Linked DNA regions of Bdellovibrio bacteriovorus. The protein of the gene in region 1 interacts with the protein of each later gene in a pairwise test. Links are inferred from orthologs where the notes say so. Each region holds a gene or a part of one and is shown on either strand. Other genes may lie near its edges.

Region 1 (2,930 bases):
CCGCCTTAATAAAATCTTCGACGTAGCGCTCGGGCTCTTCGATCATCAAGTGAACATCCAGGGGAAGTGGAGACACTTTCTTCAAAGACTTAACAACCGGAATACCGATCGTGATATTGGGAACAAAGCGCCCGTCCATCACATCCACGTGAATCCAGTCCGCCCCCGCTTCGGCAACGGCCTTGATTTCTTTTTCAAGATTCGCAAAATCCGCTGACAAAATAGAGGGAGCGACCATCTTAGACACCGAGCTTGTCTCCTACTTTAAGATCATGACCTTTTAAGAAGTCCGCCACCTTCATGCGATTGCGAGACTCTGGCTGAACTTCGTATATTTTTAAAATGCCATCACCTGTCGCCACCGACAAGTGATCTGCATTGACTGTCGTGATACTTCCTGGCTCTGCACTCACCGGTCCACTAACGGGAACCGCTTTATGCAGTTTCAATTTTTTACCTTGAAGCAAAGTGAAAACTCCCGGCCCGTAAACGAAACCACGAATTTTCCCGTCAATCGCTTTTGCAGAAAGATTCCAGTCCACCTGCGATTCATGCTTTTCAATTTTTTTAGCAATGGTGACTTGCGACTCATCTTGCGGCGTGGGCGCTAAGTTGCCACGCACATAATCCATCAGCTCCACACGCAAAAGATCCGCACCCAACTCTGCAAGTTTATCGTGAAGTTCTAATGCATTCATTTCGGGAGTGATCTTCACGCGACGAATGCCGATGATGTCTCCAGCATCGAGCTTCTTCACCATCTTTTGTAGAGTCACGCCACTTTCAAGATCGCCCGCTTCAATCGCACGTTGAATGGGAGCCGCTCCCCGCCATCGCGGCAAAACAGATCCGTGAACATTCACGCAGCCAAAACGAAAAGAATCTAAAAAATTTTGTGTCAGAATTTGCCCGAAGGCGACGACAACACCAACTTCTGCTCCCCAGCTAGCAATTTCTGCAACAGCAGCGGCGTCCGCTTTTAAGGATTCAGGAGAAATAACTTTTAAATTGTGGGCTTGAGCTAAAACCTTCACCGGACTTGGTGTCAGTTGCAATTTACGTCCTGCGGGACGATCAGGTTGAGTGACAACTCCGACGACCTCAAAGTGCTCATCTTTCAGAAGAGCTTGCAAAGAGGTCACGGCAAATTCAGGGGTTCCAAGAAAACAGACGCGGACCTTACTCACACTTCCAACTTTTCTTTGCCTGGTCCTGCTCCAGCTTTCGCATCCGCTCCAGCACTGCCGGCGTCCGCCGCTTTATCTTTCACAGGGTAGCCGTACTTTTTGATTTGGTTTTTGATCTTATTGCCTTTAACGAAGCTCAAGTGATCGACGAAAAGAGTGCCCTCTAAGTGATCCAGCTCGTGCTGCATACAGATCGCAAGAAGACCATCAGTTTTTACGATGAACTCTTTGCCATTCAAATCAAAAGCTTTCATTTCGATATAGTTATAGCGCTCCACAGTTTCGTAGTAACCAGGGATAGATAAGCAACCTTCGTCGAAAGTTGTTTTGCCTTCGCCTTTAACAATTTCGGGATTGATTAGAATCAACGGTTGAGGAACGGCTTTTTCAAGATCCGTCATGTCTTCGTACTTATAACGACGACCTTTATCATCTTTAGGGCGAGTGTCGATAACAACCATACGCACCAACTCACCCACTTGCGGAGCCGCAAGTCCGATGCCGTTCGCGTCGTACATAGTTTCGATCATATCCTCGGAAAGCTTTTTTAGCTCAGGACCAAACTCCGTGACAGGTTTAGAAACTTCACGCAATTTCGGATCTGGGAATGTGAGGATTTTCATGATCATAGGAACCTCCGAGAGGCCCCCATTATATCAGCGTTTCAGCCTTTTGAGAAGGACCAAGGCCACGACCGTCATGACAATGTTGGGCATCCATGAAGCCACATAAGGAGGCAAAGTCCCATGCTGCCCTAAAGTGATTCCCGACGAATAAAACACGTAATAGGCGAAAACCAGCCCTAAGCAGATCCCGACATTCAGCATTGTACCACCCGAACGAGCTCGCCCGACGCTGAAAGGGATGCCTAAAAGACACATGACGAGGCCGGCAAAGGCAAAGCTGACCTTGGCGTGATAGTCGACCTCATAGGCCACTGTATCCAGGCCCGCGTTTTTGTTCTTTTCGATAAAGTGTTTTAGCTCTGCCTGCGACATCATATCGGCCGTCTGACCCGCGCTTTGCAGGTCTTTGGAGTCCTCGGCCATGACAATGTTTTTCTTTTTAAACTGTGTCGTTAAAGGAAAACTGGAGTTCTTGGTAAAGACCGTGACGGCACCGTTTTCAAGTAGCCACTGCGAGCCCTGAATGATGACTTCGCGAGATGTGATCATCTGCACCAGATCCCAAGCATCGTTGAAGAAATACATCGTCAAGCCTTGGGCGCGGTCCCCTTTGGCGTTCAAAGTCTGAATGTTGAAGATCGAGTTCTTAGAGCGGTACCAGATCTTATCAGTTTTGATCGTCGAAAAACGATGCGGCTCTTTTTTCAGATCATAATAAAGAATGTAGTTCTTTTCTTTCGTCGCTTTTGGAATCAGGCGATCCGAGGCGTAATAACCCAGAACAGAAATAAAGCTGACGCAGATAAGGATCGGCGCGGAAATACGCAGAAGACTCATTCCACTCGCAAATAACGCGACGAGTTCATTCGCCTTATTCAAACTTGAAAGCGTCAAGATTGTGCCCAACAAACAGGCAACCGGAAGAAGCTTCGAAATGATTTCAGGGAACGAATACAGATAGTAATTCAAGAGTGCCGAGGGAGCGACATTCTTATAATTCACCATCGTGGACATGGCGTCGACAGCGGTGAAGATCGTCAAAAACACTAAAAGACCACCCAGGAAATATCCCCAAAACAGCCATGTTGTGTATCTGTCGATTCTGTTCACTTGACTA
Region 2 (3,233 bases), 1.6 Mb from region 1 along the record:
GGCAATAAAGCAGCTTTTATCATCAAGTAAGCCCACCACCGCCGCCGGAGTACCACAAAGTTCAGCAGCGGTTACTGGCGATCCTGAAGTTCCGGGAATTGGAGTAAAGAAAGAAATCACTCCGGTCATATCCATGTTCGCCATGACCATGCAATAACGCTGACCATTGACGAGTCCATCCACGCGGTCATCAACAATCGGAGGATTTGCGGAACGATTCACTGGAAGTTCAAACATCGAAGAAGCGTTGCTGATACTTGCGATCGTCGTATTGTCATCAGTGACAAAAGGTTCGTAAAAGAAAACAACCGAACGGAATTCAACACCGGGAGCCGGTGAAGCCGGATACCCATCAGAGTAAACCATGTTTTCGACGTAAAGTTTTTCATCGCCCGGAAAGACATTGAAGTGACAAAACCCCTGGTTGTTGGCCACCGCAGCCGTATTGCAATCTGTGTAGAAAGAATCCGAAGCATCCGCTGCAGCCACTCGCGTGTTCAACCGGAAAGTCATTGAATCCGTCGTCGCCGATCCCCCGGATGTCGTGTTGATTCCAACAACCAAATCCTTATTCATGCTGCTATCGCAATTGCCTACACCCGCAGCTTGGCAGATTTCAGCCCAGGTCGCTTGGAACGTCAGAACACCACTGTCGAAAGTCCAAGGCAAAGTAGAGCTGACATCGTCTTCACCAATTTTCGCGTAAACCGTCCCCGTCGTATTCGTCGAAGTCATTTGAATGACTAAACGAAGATTGGGATAAGCGCTGGTTTTATTACACGAAAAAAGTTTTCCGCCCGCAGAAGTTCCTGTGCAGCTGTCGCATGTAAAAGACCCGTCGCCAGTACAAGCTACCGCCGGAGTAAATCCCGCATAAATAATAGGTTTAGCTGGATCAGAAAGATCACGATTTGAATCGCCAGAAATAGAATTCAATGTCATGGTCGCATGACTATTGAACGAAAGAAGGAAAATGCTGGCTGCCGTGATTACCGAAAGCTTCATCCTTTTAATCGAACCATGCGAAGGTCGAGATGTCAAAAAAAGCTCAAACTCAAGACCTTCGTCGAATCAGACAGGGACTATGGAAAAAGGTGGGAAGACCCACCTTTTTATTAACTGAAGAAGATTTGTTCAGCGATTTGGATGCCATTCAGAGCAGCCCCTTTACGGATGTTGTCCGAAACAACCCACATCAACCACATTTTTGGGTTTTCAGGATCGCGATGCACGCGTCCCACGTAAACAGGATCTTTTCCAGAAACATCGCGGGCCAAAGGATAAACGCTCTTCTTAGGGTCATCTTGAAGGACGATGCCTTTGAATTCGGAAAGAGTGGCCATGATCTGATCGCGGCTGACTTCTTTATTTAGAGTCACCCATACGGACTCACTGTGCGCGTTCAGTGCTGGGATACGAACCGTGAAAGCCGAAACTTTCAATTTGTCCTGACCCAGGATCTTACGTGTCTCTTTCATGATCTTTACTTCTTCACTGCAGTATCCCTCGTCGTTAAAGGACCCGATTTGCGGGATACAGTTGAAAAGAATCGTATGCGGGAAAGTTTTTGGTTGGTGATCGTCTTTGTGGTTTGACGTCTGTTCCATCAATTCGTCGTAACCGCCTTGACCGGCACCACTCACCGCTTGATAAGTGCTGACTCGCACTTCTTCTAAACCAAATTTATCTAAAAGTGGTTTTAGTGCCACAACCAACTGGATGGTTGAGCAGTTTGGATTAGCAATGATTTGCGGCTTGGAATCTTTAGTCACCAAGTTGCCGTTCACTTCAGGAACTACCAAAACAGTGTTGGGATCCATACGGAAAGCGGCAGAGTTATCGACGGCAAAAGCCCCGGCTTTCACAGCCTTCGGCGCCCACTCTTTGGAAATATCATCACCCGAAGAAAAGAACACAAGATCAAGGCCGTCGAAGCAACCTTCTTTAAGAACTTGCACGGGCCAAGAAGCCCCTTGCAGGTCGATCTTTTTTCCTAATGAGTTCTCAGATGCAAAAGGGCGCAGTTCCTGGATGGGAAAACTGCGCTCTTCAAGAAGTTTCATGAAAGTTTGGCCTACCATGCCGGTAGCGCCAACAACTCCGACTTTAAGTTTTCTTTTCATCTTTCTTCGCCTCTTCTTCCTCTTCTTCGAGGACTAAGTCACTCTCGTGTACTTGCGCGGGAGCATACACACTGGGCTTAATTTTACGAATGTTCTTTCCAAGCTTGAAGACACCGAAAACTGCACCCAAAGCGGCATAACCCATGAAAAGCACGAACAGCATCACTTCAGGGCGAAGAGCAACGACAACCAAAACACCGACCCCCAAAATCAGGTAGCGGAATGGAAGACGCTCTTTCAGATCTAAATCTTTAAAGCTACGGAAGCGGAAGTTACTTACCATCACTAGCGCCAAAAGGATCGTCATGATCAAAAGACCATAGTTACCTAGTGGTTCTAATTCCAAATCTTGGAAGGCAAGAACTGAAGAAGCTACGATACCCGCAGCCATTGGAATTGGTAAACCTTGGAAATAGTTTTTTTCAACAACGTTTGCTTGAACGTTGAAACGCGCCAAACGAAGAGCTCCGCAGGCTACGAAAAGGAAACACGCCACCCAACCCAAACGACCAAAGGGTTGAAGCGCCCACAAGAACAACAAAGTCCCTGGAGCCATACCGAAGCTGACAAGGTCACACAAAGAGTCGTACTCGGCACCGAACTTACTTGTCGAACGAGTCAAACGTGCCAAACGACCATCTAACTGGTCAAAGACCGCCGCCACAACAATCGCATAAGCGGCATAAAGATAATTTCCTTTGATAGATTGAATCACTGCAAAGAAACCAGAGAACAAGTTTCCTGTCGTCATCAAATTCGGAAGAATATAGATATACATTGCCAAGCGCTGTGCTTTGGCATCTTCGGAATCAATTTTTTCTAGATGAGTATCTGCCATTGTCTTCTCCCGCCATGTGGTCCATGGCAGGGAAACATTATCCTACAGTGGCAAAAAATCCAAAGAAATAAAACAGGATGGTGAGGCCAACGGCGCTCATCACAGGCAAAGTGAGGTTGTCATCAAGCTTGCCAATAGGAATAAGCTCTGCGAACGCGCCGACAAGACCGGCGAACAAACTGACCACCACGATGCGATCCATTAGATAATTGTGATATAGCAAGTAGAAGAAAGTCAGCGCCGCACAAACAAAGAACGCCGCCATGAAACCT

What was found. Proteins that work in one complex are often made in the same cells at the same time.
Region 2: the proteins of def (region 1) and AZI87_RS09115 interact in binary tests that used the Escherichia coli proteins (3 or more experiments, as listed by UniProt). The link is inferred for Bdellovibrio bacteriovorus from one-to-one orthologs.

What each region holds. Positions count from the first base shown.
Region 1 is NZ_LUKD01000001.1:279,367-282,296, forward strand. The notes cover bases 1-2,710. They hold def (peptide deformylase), read right to left. Parts: upstream 1,817-2,710; coding sequence 1,184-1,816; downstream 1-1,183. Other genes in these bases: rpe (ribulose-phosphate 3-epimerase), read right to left, coding at 1-238; fmt (methionyl-tRNA formyltransferase), read right to left, coding at 240-1,187; lptG (LPS export ABC transporter permease LptG), read right to left, coding at 1,844-2,710. Also shown: more of lptG, read right to left, coding at 2,711-2,923. UniProt on the Escherichia coli protein: Removes the formyl group from the N-terminal Met of newly synthesized proteins. Requires at least a dipeptide for an efficient rate of reaction. N-terminal L-methionine is a prerequisite for activity but the enzyme has broad specificity at other positions.
Region 2 is NZ_LUKD01000001.1:1,892,277-1,895,509, reverse strand. What follows is about bases 120-3,107. They hold AZI87_RS09115 (aspartate-semialdehyde dehydrogenase), read right to left. Parts: upstream 2,124-3,107; coding sequence 1,116-2,123; downstream 120-1,115. Other genes in these bases: AZI87_RS09105 (diacylglycerol/polyprenol kinase family protein), read right to left, coding at 2,999-3,107; pssA (CDP-diacylglycerol--serine O-phosphatidyltransferase), read right to left, coding at 2,107-2,961; AZI87_RS09120 (CFI-box-CTERM domain-containing protein), read right to left, coding at 120-1,005. Outside these bases: more of AZI87_RS09120, read right to left, coding at 1-119; more of AZI87_RS09105, read right to left, coding at 3,108-3,233.